4 regions of the Polycladomyces subterraneus genome follow, and region 2 is predicted to be linked to each of the others. Evidence: riboswitches for the same ligand, from Rfam matches in the RefSeq annotation. Region 2 holds a riboswitch; each other region holds the start of a gene.
What was found. A riboswitch is a leader RNA that binds a small molecule or an ion and turns the genes downstream of it on or off. The one in region 2 is predicted to bind S-adenosylmethionine.
Positions count from the first base shown of each region.

Region 1: another riboswitch for S-adenosylmethionine. It lies ahead of metX (homoserine O-acetyltransferase MetX); the one in region 2 lies ahead of NWF35_RS07500 (nitrite/sulfite reductase).
Region 3: another riboswitch for S-adenosylmethionine. It lies ahead of NWF35_RS12820 (homocysteine synthase); the one in region 2 lies ahead of NWF35_RS07500 (nitrite/sulfite reductase).
Region 4: another riboswitch for S-adenosylmethionine. It lies ahead of metH (methionine synthase); the one in region 2 lies ahead of NWF35_RS07500 (nitrite/sulfite reductase).

Region 1 covers NZ_JANRHH010000012.1:21,293-26,027, forward strand. The annotation lists gene NWF35_RS01625 (ABC transporter permease) at 1-825, shown strand, start outside; gene NWF35_RS01630 (ABC transporter ATP-binding protein) at 838-1,854, shown strand; SAM riboswitch class I at 1,916-2,055, shown strand; gene metX (homoserine O-acetyltransferase MetX) at 2,071-3,234, shown strand; gene NWF35_RS01640 (succinate dehydrogenase cytochrome b558 subunit) at 3,446-4,096, shown strand; gene sdhA (succinate dehydrogenase flavoprotein subunit) at 4,113-4,735, shown strand, end outside.
Region 2 covers NZ_JANRHH010000031.1:94,145-98,879, forward strand. The annotation lists gene NWF35_RS07480 (amidohydrolase) at 1-434, shown strand, start outside; gene NWF35_RS07485 (cell wall hydrolase) at 703-1,122, shown strand; gene NWF35_RS07490 (spore coat protein GerQ) at 1,139-1,462, shown strand; gene NWF35_RS07495 (YtoQ family protein) at 1,556-1,996, opposite strand; SAM riboswitch class I at 2,272-2,390, shown strand; gene NWF35_RS07500 (nitrite/sulfite reductase) at 2,470-4,098, shown strand; gene NWF35_RS07505 (DUF3906 family protein) at 4,095-4,373, shown strand; gene NWF35_RS07510 (phosphoadenylyl-sulfate reductase) at 4,420-4,735, shown strand, end outside.
Region 3 covers NZ_JANRHH010000047.1:10,633-15,367, reverse strand. The annotation lists gene NWF35_RS12825 (aminotransferase class I/II-fold pyridoxal phosphate-dependent enzyme) at 1-1,151, opposite strand, end outside; gene NWF35_RS12820 (homocysteine synthase) at 1,449-2,750, opposite strand; SAM riboswitch class I at 2,937-3,054, opposite strand; gene NWF35_RS12815 (ornithine--oxo-acid transaminase) at 3,269-4,462, shown strand; gene NWF35_RS12810 (helix-hairpin-helix domain-containing protein) at 4,523-4,735, opposite strand, start outside.
Region 4 covers NZ_JANRHH010000037.1:44,463-49,197, reverse strand. The annotation lists gene NWF35_RS10320 (ABC transporter substrate-binding protein) at 1-615, opposite strand, end outside; gene NWF35_RS10315 (DsbA family protein) at 885-1,541, shown strand; gene NWF35_RS10310 (disulfide oxidoreductase) at 1,551-2,003, shown strand; SAM riboswitch class I at 2,376-2,490, shown strand; gene metH (methionine synthase) at 2,573-4,735, shown strand, end outside.

The sequences.
Region 1 (4,735 bases), on a different contig from region 2:
GTCTGGCGACGGCTGAAACAAAACAAACTGGCGATGGCCGGACTGGTGACGATCATTCTGCTTGCGGTCATGTCGATCATTGGTCCGCATTTATCTTCCTATTCGTACTATGAGCAGGATTTGAACGGAAAAAATATGGAGCCTTCAAGCGAGCACTGGTTTGGCACCGACGATCTGGGCAGGGATGTCTTTGTCCGCACTTGGTACGGTGGACGCATTTCACTGGAGATCGGACTGGCCGCCGCCCTGATCGATTTGTGCATCGGCGTGTTGTACGGCGGCATTGCCGGTTATCGCGGTGGCAAGGTGGACGAAGTGATGATGCGGATCGTGGACATTTTGTGGGGGTTGCCGTATCTGCTCACCGTCGTGTTGCTTCTGGTTGTGCTGGAGCCGGGTTTGGGCACGATCATCATCGCGTTGACCGCCACAGGGTGGCTCAATATGGCACGGCTGGTACGGGGACAGGTACTGCAGTTGAAACAACAGGAGTTCGTGCTGGCCGCACGCACCCTGGGAGCCGATACCAAGCGCCTCCTGTTCAAACATTTGATTCCCAACGCCATGGGTCCCATCATTGTCATGCTGACGTTTACGGTGCCCAATGCCATTTTCGCCGAAGCGTTCCTCAGCTTTCTGGGATTGGGCGTGCAGGCACCGCAAGCCAGTTGGGGAACGATGATCAACGACTCGTTGGTCGTGATCTTTTCGGAAGATTGGTGGCGGCTGTTTTTCCCCGCCTTTTTCCTCAGCTTGACGATGCTGGCCTTCAACGTGTTCGGTGACGGTCTACGTGACGCACTTGATCCCAAGATGCGGAAATGAGGTGGTTTCAACGTGGCATTGTTGGAGATTCGCGATTTGCACGTGTCGTTTCACACCTATGCAGGAGAAGTTCAAGCGGTCCGCGGTGTCAATCTGACGTTGGAAAAGGGAGAAGCATTGGCCATTGTTGGGGAATCCGGCAGCGGCAAAAGTGTGACGGCCCAGGCGATCATGCGGTTGATCCCGTCGCCGCCCGGCAAAATCAAGCGCGGTGAAATCCTTTTCGACGGGAACGATCTGTTAAAATTGACGGAAAAAGAAATGTTCCGGGTGCGCGGTTCGGAGATCGGGATGATCTTTCAGGACCCGATGACGTCGCTCAACCCGACGATGACGGTGGGCAAGCAGATCATGGAAGGGCTAATTTGGCACCAGCGCATTTCCCCATCCGAAGCGCGCCAACGCGCGGTGGAAATGTTGCGTTTGGTGGGCATTCCCAGCCCTGAAACACGGATCAACAATTATCCGCACGAATTCAGCGGCGGGATGCGGCAACGGGCCATGATCGCCATCGCGTTGGCCTGCAACCCGAAGATTTTGATCGCGGATGAGCCGACAACTGCTTTGGACGTGACCATTCAGGCACAGATCATCGAACTGCTGAAGGAACTGCAAAAGAAAACGGACACCGCTGTTATCTTGATCACCCACGATTTGGGTGTGGTGGCGGAAATGGCGCAACGTGTGGCGGTGATGTACGGGGGTAAGGTGGTGGAGACGGGAACGGTGGAAGAGATCTTCTACCGGCCGCGTCATCCGTACACCTGGGGGCTGTTGGCTTCCATGCCTCGGCTCGATTTGGACCGGAAGCAGGAGTTGAAACCGATCCCCGGGTCCCCGCCGGATCTGTTGGACCCGCCCAAGGGTTGCCCGTTTGCCGATCGTTGTCCGTACACGATGCATATATGCAACGACGAGATGCCCGAAGTTAGTGAGGTATCCCAAACGCATCGCGTCAGCTGCTGGCTGGAACACCCGGAAGCGCCGTCCGTCACGAACGAACCGATCGTGCGCATATCGTCCAAGTAAACATTGACAGAAATTTCGATCCATCGTATCATAACTTCAAATACGAATATCAGGAAACACCTTCTTATCCAGAGTGGCGGAGGGACTGGCCCGATGAAGCCCGGCAACCACCCCGTTTACCCGTGTGTATTGAAAGCACACATTAATCGGCGGGGAATGGTGCCAATTCCTGCAGAACCGACAGGTTCTGAGAGATGAGAAGGGGGACGGACTGCAATGGGATTGGAGCAGACGACACCCTCTTCTGATCGAAGAGGGTGTTTCCTTTTGAAAAAGGAGAGAAAACGCGTGGTAGCCAGCGTCGATACGGTGACAAAGAAAACGGTGGCCGTGGGGCCGGTAGCGTTGGAATGCGGGGAAACACTGCAGGATGTGCACATCGCGGTGGAGACAGTGGGGAGACTGTCGGCGGACCGGGACAACGTCGTTTTAGTTTGTCACGCGTTGACAGGAGATGCGCATGCCGTCGGGGATGAACGGGAACCGGGCTGGTGGGACGGATTGATCGGGCCTGGTCGTTATATTGACACCAACCGGTATTTTGTCGTCACCACCAATGTACTCGGTGGTTGTAATGGCAGTACGGGTCCGTCATCCATCAATCCGGCCACGGGGCGGCCCTATGGTTCGGCTTTTCCCCCGGTCACCATTCGGGATATGGTCCATGTGCAATATCGTACGCTTCAGGAATTGGGCATCGATCGGGTTCATACCATCGTCGGCGGTTCCATGGGGGGAATGCAGGTACTGGAATGGGGCATCTTATACCCTGAAGCGGTGGCGAATCTGATCCCCATCGCCACCACAACCGCGTTGTCCCCCATGGCCATCGCCTACAACGACATCGGACGCCAAGCCATCATGTCCGATCCGGACTGGCAGGGAGGCGATTACTACCCGGGGCCGGGGCCGAAAAAAGGGCTGGCTATCGCCCGGATGGTCGGAATGGTCACCTATCGGACGGACGCATTGTTCCATCAGCGGTTCCAACGCCGTTTGCAGACCGAGGTACCGGAATGGTCCCGGGACGCAACATTTCAAGTGGAAAGCTATCTGCGCTATCAGGGAGAAAAGCTGGTTAACCGGTTTGATGCCAACAGCTATTTATGTCTGCTCAAAGCGATGGACACGCATGATGTGGGCAGGGGACGCGGCGGAATGGCGTCCGCGCTGTCAAAGATCCGCTCTCGCGTGCTGATCATCGGCATTGAGGAGGATCGGTTGTTTCAAATTGAGGAGCAACGGACACTGTTTCGGGAATTACGGGCGCTAGGAAAAGATACGCAACTGTGGGAAATTCAATCCCCGTACGGCCATGATGCGTTTTTGATCGAATATGAAAAGATGGGACCGGCAATCCGGCAGTTTTTGGAGGGGTAGCGATCCGGAAGACGCTGCCCCCTTTCCTTGACGCTGTCGAACAATTGGGAGTACAATAAGGTTGTTCACAAAGTTGAAACCCCTTTCTATCTACTGGACCGCTTGAATCAAGGTACGCAGCATTTGTCGAAACCTTTGGGAAGCGGGTTGACATCACGGTTTGATCGCGCGATCAAAATCCAACTTACAAGGGGTTATTGGAGGGCGCAAGATGAGCAATCACAGCAGTTTCTTCAACCGTCGGCTGCACTCGTTACTGGGTGTCATTCCGGTGGGCTTTTTTTTGGTCGAGCACTTGTTGACGAACTATTTTGCGACCAGAGGCCCCGCTGTTTTCCAAGAAAAAGTGGAGTGGATCTGGAATCTGCCGTTCCTGCTCGCCCTGGAAACGGTGTTTATCTACCTGCCGCTCTTGTATCATGCGCTGTACGGCCTGCACATCGCGTTCCAGGCGAAAAACAACGTGGTGAATCACGGCACGTTCCGCAACTACATGTTCATGTTGCAACGGGTTACCGGTGTCATCACGCTCATTTTCGTGGGATGGCATGTATGGGAATCGCGGATTCAGGTGGCTCTGCACCACTGGACACCGCATGAGTTGACAGTAATGATGCACCAGATCCTCAGCAACAACGTCAATTTTGGATTGTACCTGATTGGGGTTGTCGCTGCTGTCTTCCACTTCAGCAACGGGATTTGGTCGTTTTTGGTCAGCTGGGGCATTACAGTCGGGCCGCGTGCACAGTATGTATCCACTTGGGTATGTGCGGTCATTTTCCTGGTTGTGTCGTACATCGGCATCAGTGCCCTGTTCGCATTCCACAATCCGGAGTTTTTGAACCAGTTGGCGCAGCGTTAAAAGGGGGCATTGTTCAATGAACGAGAAAATCATTATTGTGGGTGGCGGCTTGGCTGGTCTGATGGCTGCCATCAAGACGGCGGAAGCGGGGGCCAATGTCGAGTTGTTCTCGCTCGTACCGGTGAAACGTTCCCACTCGGTATGTGCGCAGGGCGGCATCAACGGTGCGGTCAACACCAAAGGGGAAGGTGACTCGCCGTGGGAACACTTTGACGACACGATCTACGGCGGGGACTTTTTGGCCAACCAACCCCCGGTTAAAGCGATGTGTGAAGCGGCGCCGGGCATCATTTACCTGATGGACCGGATGGGAGTACCGTTCAACCGGACGCCGGAGGGATTGATCGACTTCCGCCGTTTCGGGGGAACCAAACACCACCGTACCGCTTACGCCGGGGCGACTACGGGGCAGCAATTGCTCTATGCGTTGGACGAGCAAGTTCGTCGCTGGGAAGTGGCCGGCCGGGTCACCAAGTACGAGCACTGGGAATTCCTGAAGGTGATCTTGGACGATGAAGGTCGTTGCCGCGGGATCGTGGCGCAAAACTTGCGCAGTCACGAGATCAAGGCCTTCCTGGCTGACGCTGTGATCCTGGCGACGGGCGGCTTGGGCATGATCTTCGGCAAATCGACCAACTC
Region 2 (4,735 bases):
TGGCCAGCGATTTTCCCTGGGTGCAGGACCGTCTGGGAACGGAACGTCTCCCGTATGCTTATGCGTGGAAATCATTGCTCGACGCGGGTGTTGTGTGCGCCGGTGGGAGCGATGCACCGATCGAACCCTTGAATCCGTTACTGGGAATCCATGCCGCAGTCACCCGTCGGCATCCGGAGGAGTTTCCCCACCCGGGATATGGTCCCGAACAAAGACTCACCGTCAAGGAAGCATTGCGTTTGTGGACGGCAGGAAGCGCTTATGCCGAAGGAAAGGAAATGGAACGGGGTTCGATCACACCGGGGAAGTGGGCTGACTTCACTGTGTTGGACCGTACACTTTCGGATACGGAACCGGACGAAATCCTGCAGGCGCGGGTGATTATGACTGTGGTAAACGGAAAGGTGGCATACCAGGGGAATAAGGATGTATGACGGCGAAGCGTGAGACTGCTGAAAAAAAGTGGCCTACCATCGTGATGTTGGGTGAGCTATTTTCCCTCTCACTCCTCTTTCGGCAAGCTCAAAGGTGGCTCGTGGGTAAACGGTCACCCTTTGTTGGAGGAGCTCCGTATTTCCCGTTGAGCGACTCAAGCCGTCGCTACGGAGCGGAGACGGGAAATCGGAACACGCAGACTTTGTCAACAACTTGAATCGTTCTTTTCACCTTCGCTTTCACATAGAATAACCGCGAGGTGATTGCATGCCGGTTCGAGCCAATAGTGAAGAAGTGAAATTGTTGGCGCGTCTGATGCGGGCGGAGGCGGAAGGGGACGGCAAGATGGCCATGATGTTGGTCGGCAATGTCGGCGTCAACCGGGTAATTGGCGATTGTCTGGATTTTGAGGGTCTCCGGTCGATCAAGGCGATGGTGTTCCAATCGCCCGGAGGCTTTGAAGCCGTGCAGCGGCCGTACTTTTATCAAGCGGCCAGAGATCGAGACATTCGTCTGGCCCGCAGGGTTATCCGGGGCGAGCGATACGATCCGGCTTCCTATGCGCTGTGGTTTTTCAAACCGGTCGGTCCATGTCCCCCGCAATGGTTCAACCAGACCCATAGCGGTCGGTACAAAAGCCATTGCTTTTACATCCCCCAACCCGCGTCGTGTCCGGATGTATACTGAGGAAGGAGGAAAAGCGGTGTATTGGCCTTATTACAATCCATACGGAAACGGTTCCCTGTCGGTTCAAGGATGGGATGACGCATCGGTATCACAGCAAAGACAACGTGTGTATTCGGAAGACCTGCTCAGCCGAAACATCGGGAAAACGGTGACGGTATATCTAACTTTTGAAAACAATACCCAATGGAATGCGAAGCAATTCACTGGCACTCTGCGTGGCGTCGGCCGGGATTTTATCGTGGTCCGCGACAGGCAAACCGGTAAGGATCACATGTTTCTCAACATCAATATCGATTATGTGGTGTTTGACGATCGGCCCGCCACTTTGGCCGGTGAATAGGCAAAAAAAGGCGGCCCGATCAGGTGGGCCGACTTTGATGATGCGGAGTCCGTTTTCCGGTACTGCCAGGGGAAACGGATTTTTTTTTGCAGTTCACTCTAAAACGTAAGCCAGTGCGTCCAGTGCTTGGTCCACCGTTTCCACGGTCACTTGCGCCCGTTGGGACAGTTCTTTCAACGGATGATGCAAGCTTTCGGGGCGAACCAAAATGAGCGGTTTTCCCATCTGGATGGCCATGGCAGCGTCCATCGCTGTGTTCCATTGCCGGTATTTCTCACCAAACAGCGCGATGACCACATCCGCTTTTTGCATCCAGATCCGCGTCCGCAGGTTGTTCAGTTCGGATGCGGCATGATCCCGATACACTGCGTTGGGCTGTTTCCCTTTGATGAGTTCGCCGATCGCGTCCGAGCGGTCGTGATCTTCCTGCGGCCCTTTAAAGATAATCGGCAAGCCGCGCTCTTCCGCTTTTTTTCGCAGTTGTTCGCGCCAGTCGTCATGAATTTGTCCCGCCAGATAGACCAAGAGTTCCAATTTTCATCTCCTCCTTTTGAGGTCGTGTCTTGATCCATATCGTGTGTACTGCCTTGACGTCATTGTAGTAGATCCTCTCCTATTGTATCAAAAAGCGATAAAATGCAGTGCCCACCTTCCGTACGCTCGGAGTTTTCTCACAGGTAGTCTGTTTGCCACTAAAAAAATATTTTTGAAAACGGGTTGACAATAACGGCGAATCGGAGTATCATGACAACAAATCGCCTTAGTTTACTAATCTGAGTGGTTAACTCGGTTTTAATAATATTCCTGCTTACCCATCCAGAGAGGTGGAGGGACTCGGCCCTATGAAGCCTCGGCAACCAGTTTCGACCCTCATGGGCGGAACCCGGTGCCAATTCCGGAGAGAACCGCGCGTTCTCGAAGATGGGGAGAAAAAGGCGTTATCGAGACAAACCGCCCCTTTTCTCCCGCCGGGAAAAGGGGTTTTTTACATCAAAGGGGGAGCGATCATGGCGCGACAGCAACAGTGGAAATGGGCGAAAGATGTTGACCGTCTGAACGAAGTGGAGAAGTTGAAATTGGAGAAAGACGGTCTGGATGTTATTCCCGATATCGAGAAATACGCCCAAACCGGGTTTGAGTCGATCCCGGAGGAGGAATTCGCCCGTTTCAAATGGGCGGGATTGTACTTGCAACGGCCCAAATCTGACGGTTATTTCATGATGCGGGTGCGGATTCCGACGGGGATATTGAATTCCCGGCAGGTGCGTGTGTTGGCCGAAGTGGCTCGCGATTACGGCCGGGGTCTCATCGACGTGACCACACGGCAGGCGGTGCAGTATCACTGGCTTCGAATCGAGAATATCCCGGACATTTTCCGGCGGTTGAAGGAAGTGGGTTTGTACTCGTACGAGGCATGCGGCGACTGTCCGCGCAATATTGTCGGCAATCCGTTGGCAGGAATCGATCCGTATGAGTTGATCGATACGCGTCCGATCGTAGCCGAACTGGAAAAGACGTTCTTGCTGAACAAAGAATTTTCCAATTTGCCCCGTAAATACAAAATCTCTGTCTCCGCCAACATTCACAATGCGGGGCACGCACAAATCAACGATGTCGCCTTTACTCCCGCGATCAAGGAGATTGACGGAGAAAGGGTAGTCGGATTCCACGTGTGGGTGGGCGGCGGATTGTCCAACCGACCGCATCTGGCTCAGCAGTTGGATATCTTTGTTCGCCCGGAACAGGTGGTGGATGTGGCAGTCGGTATCACCAAAGTGTTCCGGGATTACGGTTATCGTGAAAAGCGGCACCGTGCTCGTCTGAAATTCTTGGTCGCCGATTGGGGACCGGAGAAGTTTTTGGAGGTATTGACTGAACTGATCGGTCCCTATCCGTCGCGCGGGGAAGATCAGCTGAAGGAGTGGAACGGTGGGTACTTCACGGGTGTACATCCGCAAAAACAAGAAGGGCTGTGCTACGTGGGGCTCAATATTCCTGTTGGCCGGACGTCCGCGGAAGAGTTTTTCCAACTGGCCGATCTTGCCGATCAATACGGCTCTGGCTCCGTGCGCACGGTGAACACCCAAAACGTCATCATTCCCGACGTACCGCGGGAGCGGGTGGACGATCTGTTGAAAGAACCATTGTTGGAACGGCTGACACCCTACCCGAAAACATTTGTAGGACATGCCATTTCCTGCACCGGTAAAGAATTCTGCAACTTGGCGCTGACCGAAACCAAACAGTTGATGTACCGGACCGTGCAATATCTGGACTCCCGTATCGACCTGGATGTGCCGATCCGTTTGCATGTGAATGGTTGCCCCAATTCCTGCGGACAGCAACAAATTGCCGACATCGGGCTGTTGGGCGGCAAATTGAAAACGCCAGCAGGTATGGTAGAGGCATACACCGTGTCGGTTGGCGGACATCTGAACGGGAAAGGCCGCTTCAACACCCAGCTCAAGGGTCGGGTGGAAGCAAATGATGTTCCGCGCGTGTTGGAATCGTTGGTACTGTTTTACAAAAATGAACGGCAACCCGGTGAATCGTTTGCCGATTTTGTGGATCGCGTAGGGGTGGCCGCCTTCCAGGAGCGACTGGACGAAGCGCTGGCGAAGGCGGGAACGAAATGAGTGTGCGTAAGACAAAGCAGCGGAATGACAGTTTGGATCCCTCCCTGTTTCTATACCGGTTGTCGGTTGTGACGGAAGATGGGGAAACTCATACGATCGTCGTGTTGGCAGAAGACGACGAAACGGCCTTTAGTGCTGCCGAAAAGGAATGGGAACGGAATTTTCTCGTTCCGCCAAAAGTTGCGGAATGGGCGTTGGAGGAAAAGCGCCGGGTAAAATCGGGAAGCGGCTATGTGGTCAGCGGAATTGAACCGGAAAATTCGTCTGATGTGTGACCAATTGCGCCCCGATTGAATATGCATTGTGCAGGAGGGAACATCAATGGGCAATCAAACAGTACAGACGGAAGAAAAAGTGTGGTCACCGGAAGCGTGCAAAGCGGCGGCGGAGGAATTACGGAATTCTCATCCTTCAGACATTCTGGCATGGGCCGTTCAGCAGTTCGGCCCGTCGGATTTGACGTTGGCGTGCAGCTTCGGTTATGAAGACGTGGCGCTCGTGGACATGTTGGTCAAAGTAAACCCCGATGTGGATATTTTCTACTTGGACACCAGTCTCTTGTTCCGGGAAACTTACGAAACCCGGGATCGTCTGGCGGAGAAGTATCAAAAGGATTTCATCCGTGTTGCCACAGATC
Region 3 (4,735 bases), on a different contig from region 2:
TCCTTCCATACCCGTTCCGCCTGATCCAGCGCCTGTGCCAGATCAGCGATCAAATCATCCACATTCTCGATCCCAACCGACAACCGAAGCAGACGATCGCACACCCCGACTTTGCGCCGCGTTTCTTCCGGGATGTCAGCATGTGTTTGCGTGTGCGGATACGTGATAAGCGTTTCCACTCCCCCCAAACTCTCCGCAAACGCGATCAATCGCAATGAAGAGAGCAATGGTCCCACCAATGCGGGTGATTTCACACGGAATGACAGCATGCCGCCGCCCCCGTCAGCTTGTTTGGTCTGTATTTCCCACGTCTCCGACTGCAATGCGGGATAGAACACTTCATCCACCAGTGGGTGCTGACGTAGGAAATGGGCCAGTTGATAAGCGTTTTCCTGATGCTTCTCCATTCTGAGTGCCAACGTCTTCATCCCGCGAAGCAACAACCATGAATCCTGCGGTCCCAGCACGGCGCCGATCGCGTTGTGCAGCCCCGCCATCTGTTCACTTAAATCTTCACCCTTGGTCACAATCAGGCCAGCCAATACATCATTGTGTCCGCCTAAATATTTGGTTGCGCTGTGAATGACGATATCCGCCCCGCACTCGATCGGACGCTGAAAATACGGCGTCATAAACGTGTTGTCGACAATCGTAATCAACCCATGACATCGCGCGATTTCACAGACAGCATGTAAATCGGTTACCTGCAACAGGGGATTGGTGGGTGTCTCAACGAAAAAGGCGCGCGTTTCCGGACGGATGGCTGCTTTCACTTCGTCCAGACGGCGGAAATCGACATAACTGAAAGAAAGACCATACCGTGTCATTAACGATTCAAACAGCCGGTACGTCCCCCCATACAAATCGAGCGAAACAATCAAGTGATCCCCTCGTGCGAATAGTCCCATGACCGTTTGTACGGCGGCCATCCCCGAGCTGCAGGCGAATCCAGCTGTTCCACCCTCCAGTCGGGCGATCGCTTCTTCCAACACCGCCCTTGTCGGGTTGGCGGTCCGAGTGTAATCGTATCCCGTGCTTTCTCCCAATCCCGCATGCCGATAGGTTGTCGAATAATACACCGGATAACTGATCGCCCCGGTTTTGGTCTCTTTGTTGGAACCCAATTGGGCCAGTTGTGTCTCAATCCGCATGCCATTGCCCCCTATTCCAAAAACCGTACGGAAAGTCTTTTTTGGTCATTTCGTTTACACAGATGGAGACGTGCTTTCCTCGATAGTCCCGGCCGGAAAACACGTCCCCTGTTTCATCCCATCATCAGAGCTTCGCCCGAATCACCGTCCCGTCTCTCTGTATCCCAGCGACAACATCGTATGAGCCAGCTCTCGATTGTCAGGCCAACCCTTCCCCAGGATCGATCCATGACGGGATTTACTTGTGAGACAGGCTTTCAGCCTTCATCACCATTTGTTTCGAATGGTCCCGATGTATCAGGCCGTGATGACTTGTTGACTTTTCTTCAATGCCTGATCCAGATCTGCGATCAAGTCGTCCACCGACTCAATCCCTACGGACAAGCGGACCAGTTCCGGTGTTACACCTGCGGCCAACTGTTCTTCCTCCGTCAATTGCTGGTGCGTGGTGCTGGCCGGATGGATCACGAGGGATTTGGCGTCACCCACGTTGGCCAGGTGAGAAAAGAGGCGCAAGTTTTCGATGAGTTTTTTGCCTGCTTCCAAACCGCCCTTGATACCGAACGTGAAAATGGCACCTTGCCCTTTGGGCAGGTATTTTTTCGCTTTTTCGTACGACGGATGGCCTTCCAATCCCGGATGGCTTACCCATTCCACCAGTTCGTGTTCCTGGAGGAACCGGGCGACCCGAAGCGCGTTTTCGCTGTGCCGTTCCATTCGCAGATGCAACGTTTCCAACCCCTGCAAGAACAAAAACGCATTGAACGGAGAGATGGCAGCGCCGGTGTCCCGCAACAGTTGAACCCGAGCCTTGATGATGTAGGCCAGCGGCCCGACCGCTTCGGTGTAGGAAACCCCGTGATAACTCGGGTCCGGTTCGGTCAATTCCGGGAACTTGCCGTTGGTCCAATCGAATTTGCCCGAATCCACAATCACCCCACCAATGCTGGTGCCGTGTCCTCCAATGAATTTGGTGGCTGAGTGCACCACGATATCTGCCCCGAACTCGATCGGCCGGCACAAGTACGGCGTGGCAAACGTGTTGTCCACAATCAGCGGCAAACCGGCATCATGGGCCACTTTGGCCACGGCTTCCACATCCAGCACATCCATTTTGGGATTGCCGATGATTTCCGCAAAGACGGCCCGTGTCTTTTCATTGATCGCCTTTTTGAAATTTTCCGGATCAGAAGGATCGACGAACCGCACGGTGATCCCCAGCTTGGGCAAGGTGTGTTGAAACAGGTTGTATGTGCCGCCATACAAACTGCTGGATGAGACGATTTCGTCCCCGGCTTTGGCGATGTTTAGGATGGAGTAGGTGATTGCCGCCTGACCAGAACTCGTCGCCAGCGCACCGACGCCCCCTTCCAGCGCAGCCACCCGCTTTTCAAACACATCTTGTGTCGGGTTCATGATGCGGGTGTAGATATTACCGAATTCTTTCAACGCAAACAAATTAGCCGCATGTTCCGTATCGTTGAATACATAGGAAGTGGTCTGGTAAATCGGTACCGCTCGGGCATTGGTCACCGGGTCCGGCTCTTGGCCACCGTGGACCGCCAACGTTTCCAGACCGTATTGTTGCGATTCGCTCATCACCATCATCCTTTCGGAAGAGATTGAATGATTAGGAATTTAGATCCCTCTCACTCTTGCAACCACACGCTCAAGGGCGCTCGCCCATTAAAGCCGCCTTCCCGTTTGTGACACCAGCCTACAACAGTGGAATAAAAAAGCCTCTTCTCCGATAAGAGAAGAGGCTCTGGTTACGCCAGCTCTCCTCTCTTATCTCTCGGAAACCGTTGGCGTCGGTTTCCGCAGGAATTGGCACCTTCCGGTTCGTACAGACCGGGGTTGCCGGGTTTCATCGGGCCAGTCCCTCCACCACTCTCGATAAGAGATTCCAAATCCGATTCAATTGTGTCGACAATCAGAAAACTTGTTTTTCATTATACCGGTCTCTCATGCTGCCGTCAACCGCTTTTTGAAGAAATGTTCGGCCATTGATTCCATTCCAAATTCCATCTACAATGGTGATAGATTGCTCATTTTCGGCTCAGGACGTGTGAATATGCGTCCATACATCAAATTGATGCATCATCAAGGAGGCCATCATGTCACGGAACCAATCATTGATCGAATTGACGGAAAAATACGGCGCGAGGAACTACCATCCCCTGCCGATCGTGATTTCCAAGGCGGAAGGTGTTTGGGTGGAGGATGCCGACGGCAACAAGTACATGGACATGCTGAGCGCCTATTCGGCATTGAATCACGGACACCGCCATCCCCGTCTGATCGCGGCGCTGAAAGAACAAGCGGATAAAGTTACCTTGACATCTCGTGCTTTCCACAATGATCAGCTGGGACTTTTTTACGAAAAAGTGGCTCAATTGACAGGCAAAGAGATGATCCTGCCGATGAATACCGGTGCCGAAGCGGTGGAAACCGCCCTCAAAGCAGCCCGGCGCTGGGCCTATGACGTGAAGAAAGTGCCGGAAAACCAAGCGGAAATCATCGTCTGTGAAAACAACTTCCACGGACGGACCATCACCGCGGTCTCTCTCTCGTCCAGCGACGAGTACAAACGCGGATTCGGCCCGTTGACCCCTGGCTTCAAAATCATTCCGTACGGTGATGTTGAAGCGCTGAAAGCAGCCATCACGCCCAACACCGCCGCCTTCCTGGTAGAGCCGATCCAAGGAGAAGCGGGCGTTATCGTGCCGCCGGAAGGATATTTGCGTGAAGCTTACCAAGTATGTAAAGAGCACAACGTCCTGTTCATCGCCGACGAGATCCAAACCGGCTTCGGGCGAACCGGCCAACTGTTCGCCTGCGACTGGGAAGATGTTCGGCCGGATCTGTATGTGATGGGGAAAGCGTTGGGCGGCGGCGTGATGCCGATCTCCGCCGTAGCCGGTGATAAGGAAGTGATGGGAGTATTTGAACCGGGCTCCCACGGTTCCACCTTCGGCGGCAACCCGTTGGCCTGCGCTGTCTCCGTGGCTGCACTGGATGTGCTGGTGGAAGAAAACTTGCCTCAGCGCTCGCGTGAATTGGGCGAATATTTCATGGCCGAGCTGAAAAAAATCCATAATCCGATCATCAAGGAAATCCGCGGCAAAGGCCTCTTCATCGGGATGGAATTGTTTGAACCGGCCCGTCCGCACTGCGAGCGTCTGGCTGAAGAAGGGTTGTTGTGCAAAGAGACGCACGAAAACACCATCCGTTTCGCTCCGCCGCTCACGATTACCCAAGAGGAGCTGGATTGGGCACTGGCCAAGATCCGGAAAGTGATGTCTGTTTGATATATGAAATAAGAACCCCCTCGGACTACGAGGGGGTTTAAGTTAAAATGATGGCTCAAATCACGGCACAGTCAACCGATCGCGAAACTTTTTCAGTGTTTTCTCCCCGATCCCCGGAACGTTAGCCAGCTCGTCCACCGAGCGAAAAGGACCATGCTCCTCACGATAACGTATGATAGCCGCCGCTTTGGACGGGCCAATTCCATCCAGCTGATCGAGCTGTTCCGCTGTGGCAGAGTTGAGCGAAATTTTGCCACCGTTAGCCGTGGTGCC
Region 4 (4,735 bases), on a different contig from region 2:
ATCAACGGCTTTGTACATCAGATCCTCATCCAGCGTCACCTTTTTACCAAAGGACAGGCCGTACATTTTCGCCATTCCGTCATACCCGTCTTTCCGCTCGAAAAAAGTGGCAGGTGCACCGAAGGATAGTCGGGGGGCCAACCGTTTCAGGTCGCTTACTTTGGTGACATGCAGTTGTTTCGCTTTGTCCGCTCGCATCGCCAAGGCATACGTGTTGTAAAAGCCCAACGGTTTCAGCCAGGTGGTGCCGAATTGGGTTTCGTATCCTTTTTTGGTCTGCTGGTAAATATACTGAGGAGTCATTCCCGGCTTGTAAGGTTTTTTGAGAATCGCCTGGTAACCCGTGCCGGTATACTCTACAATAGCGTCGATTTCCCCTTGCTTGAGGGCTTGGACCAAGATCGCTTCCGTGCCCAACCCTTCGCGCACTTGCACGTCCATATCCGTGTGGGCTTTCAAATATTCGCCCAAAATGTGGGCCAAGATCCACTGCTCGGTCCAGTCCTTGCCCGAGATGACGATTTTTCCGGGCTCGGCGGTCTTCCCGTCCTTGCAGGCGGTGAGACTGACCAACAGAATAAGACAAATGGATAACAGCCAACTTCTTTTCAGCATCCAATCCCCTCCATACATACTAACCTTTTAACACGTACCCGTTATCCGACGGGAGTAAACGGCTTTTTTTCCAACGTGATTGTAAATTTTTTTCAAACAAGCTAAAAGGTGCTTTTCAGAAGTCCCCATTTTTCTTGTTTTATGCGATAATAGAAAGCAAATCTGACAGTGGAACGGTTCAGATGGGAAGGAGAACTTTGATGGGGAAAAAGAACCGACAAAAGAAAAAGCAAAGCGTATCGTACCAGGCGAAAAGGAAGAAAAAGGACATGAAGATGTTGACAATGATCACGGTGGGGCTGGTTGTGCTCATCGTGGGCATCTTCGGCATTGCGTATCTGGCCGCCGATGGTCAAAAGGAGGAGATCAACGGGTTGGCACAGGGTCAACCCGTCCTGGGCGATCCGAAAGCACCAGTCACCTTGATCGAATTCGGAGATTTCAAGTGTCCGGTGTGCAAACGGTTTGAGGAAACCGTCTTTCCTTTGTTGAAAAAGGAATATATCGACACTGGCAAAGTCAAGATGGCATTTCTCAACATGCAGTTCATCGGGCCAGATTCGGTGACAGCCGGCATTGCCGGTGAGTCGATCTACCATCAAAAACCGCAGGCATTTTGGCAGTTTTATGACGCGGTCTACCGGAATCAACAGGACGAGTACACCATCTGGGCCACGCCTGAGTTTCTGGTGCAATTGGCCAAGCAGCAGGTTCCTGGCATCGACGTGAAACGTCTGGAACAGGACCTCCGCACCCGGAAATATGAGGCGGATGTACAGCAGGATATGAACAACGGAAAGAAACTGGGCATCAATTCGGTTCCGACCATCTACGTCAACGGGAAAAAAGTGGACAATCCGCTGGACTACAACCAATTGAAACAAGCGTTGGATGAAGCGCTTCAGGAATCGGGCAAGAAAGGATAATCCGGTATGATGGCGTGGATTCGGCAATACGGATTGTATTTCGCATGGGTGGTGTCATTGGTTGCGACGGGAGGCAGTTTGTATTTCAGCGAGATCGCGTTGTTTGAACCATGCAAGTTGTGCTGGTTTCAGCGGATCTTCATGTATCCGTTGACGGTACTGCTGGGAATCGCCAGCTATCGGAATGACCGGTGGATTATCCCGTACACGTTGCCACTCAGTGTGATCGGCGGTTCGATTTCGCTTTATCATTATTTGCTGCAAAAGGTACCGGCGATGAAATCGTTCTCTCCCTGCACGCGCGGGGTGCCCTGTACAGGCGACTACATCAACTGGTTCGGGTTTGTCACCATCCCCTTTTTGGCATTGACGGCGTTTATATTGATCACTTGGTTTCTAGTAGCGGCCCGGACGGCGGAATCGGACGAAGTTGATGAAACAGCCACGGAAAAGGATGCATAAACGGTATCGGATTCGGTTGTCCGTTTCTCCGGCAGTGCATGATGAAACGGGAGCGGAGGAGCGTACAAAAAAACGCACCGAGTAGTAAAACGAGCAGCAGATACTATGTTTGAAGAAAGGATGACAAGGAACCAGGACGAGGGTGTGTCTGGAGTAATTCCGTGAGGGGAGAAAGCAATGCGGACAATGTTGATCAGACACACCCAAGTCTGCTAATTCGCCAACTTGAAGGGTGGCCGTTTTCCAGGAGCACGCTTCACCTGAATCAAAGACCTGAAATCATTGACAGGTGCCCCGTTAATTTTGTATATTTATCTTCAAATCCTTTTCGTTTGTCAGTTCGGAAAAAATCACATAGTCCGATTAGCGGAACTCTTATCCAGAGCGGCGGAGGGACTGGCCCGATGAAGCCCGGCAACCTATTTGAAAGGATTGTCTTTCAAATGTGGTGCCAATTCCTGCAGAGGGTATCTCTGGGAGATGAGAGTTTGCGCGTTTACGACGCCAACCTTTCATCCGATCAGAGATGAAAGGTTTTTTATTTGATGGAAGGAAAGAGGATGATGGACATGGGTATTCAACCGTTGTCGGAACGGATGAAAGAAAAAATCCTGATTCTGGACGGCGCGATGGGAACGATGCTGCAAAATGCCCGTTTGACGGCGGAGGATTTTGGTGGCGAAGCGTATGAGGGATGTAACGAAATGCTCAACCTGACGCGACCCGACCTGATCCAATCCATTCATGAAGCCTATCTGGAAGCAGGAGCGGACATCGTGGAGACCAACACGTTCGGTGCCACGTCGGTGGTATTGGCCGAGTACGGACTGGAAAGTCGCGTGGAAGAGATCAACCGTGCAGCTGTGGCCTGTGCCCGCAAAGCCGTGGACAAATGGACGCGGGACGGTTCTCCCCGGTATGTGGCCGGGGCGATGGGACCGACAACCAAGACACTCTCGGTGACGGGCGGTATCACGTTCGACCAGCTGGTGGACGCGTATTACGAACAGGCACGTGCGCTGTTGTTGGGCGGCGTGGATGCGTTGCTGCTGGAGACATCCCAGGACACGCTGAATGTGAAAGCCGGCGGAATTGGGATCCGGCGGGCATTTGCGGAGTTGGGAACCGAAGTTCCCATCCTGATTTCCGGCACGATCGAACCGATGGGTACGATGTTGGCCGGGCAAAATGTGGAGGCCTTCTACGTGTCCATCTCCCATCTCCGTCCATTGTCTGTGGGGTTGAACTGCGCGACCGGGCCGGAATTTATGCGTGACCACTTGCGGACGCTGGCTTCTATGGCCGATTGTGGGGTGAGCTGTTATCCCAACGCCGGTTTGCCCGATGAGGAGGGACGGTATCACGAGACGCCGCAGGGACTGGCCGCCAAACTGGCTGCCTTTGCTGATGCAGGCTGGCTCAATATGGCGGGCGGATGTTGCGGTACGACACCGGATCACATCTGTGCGCTGGCGGAAGCACTCAAGGACAAACGCCCCCGCCCCGTACCGGAACGGCGTATCCCGGCGGTATCCGGAATCGAGACCGTTTATGTGGAGGCGGACAATCGACCGATTCTCGTCGGTGAGCGGACCAACGTGATCGGGTCGCGCAAATTCCGTACCTTGATCCAGGAAGGAGAGTATGAAGCCGCTGCGGAAATTGCCCGCAAACAAGTGAAAAACGGTGCCCAGGTGATCGACGTGTGTCTGGCAGATCCTGACCGGGACGAACTGGAGGATATGCGGCGGTTTTTGACCTACGCTGTCAAGGTGATCAAAGCGCCGCTGATGATCGACTCCACATCGCCCGAAGTGATGGAGGCGGCGTTAAAGTTTTCGCAGGGCAAAGCCATTCTCAACTCGATCAACTTGGAAGACGGGGAAGAGCGGTTTGAACGGGTGGTGCCTCTGATTCACCGCTATGGTGCGGCGGTTGTGGTGGGGACGATCGATGAACGGGGCATGGCCGTTGACCGCGAGCGCAAATGGGAGGTGGCCGAACGCTCCTATCGCTTGTTGACGGAAAAGTACGGCATTCCGGAAGAGGACATCATTTTCGACCCACTGGTTTTCCCTGTCGGGACAGGCGATGAAGCGTACATCGGATCGGCAAAGGAAACTGTGGAGGGCATTCGTCTCATCAAGGAACGTTTGCCGCGTTGCCAGACGATCCTGGGCATCTCCAACGTATCGTTCGGCTTGCCGCCGGCGGGACGGGAAGTGCTGAACGCCGTCTTTTTGTATCACTGTACCAAGGCGGGATTGGACTACGCCATCGTCAATACCGAAAAACTGGAGCGTTATGCGTCCATCCCGCAGGAAGAAGTCCGCTTGGCGGAGCGGTTGCTGTTTGAGACCAATCATGAAAACTACGAAGCAGTGTTGGCCGAGTTTGTTCAGTTTTACCGCGCCAAAAAAACGGAGACGAAGTCATCGGGAGAATCGTTGCCGTTGGAAGAGCGGCTGGCGCAATATATCGTGGAGGGAACCAAGGACGGATTGATCGATGATCTCAAGCTGGCGCTGGAAAAGTATAGCCCGCTGGAGATCATCAACGGTCCGCTGATGGCTGGGATGGACGAAGTGGGACGGTTGTTCAACGACAACCAACTGATCGTGGCCGAAGTGCTGCAAAGTGCCGAAGTGATGAAGGCAGCTGTCGCGTTTCTGGAGCCGTATATGGAGAAAACGGAGTCCAATATCAAAGGAAAGATCCTGTTGGCTACGGTC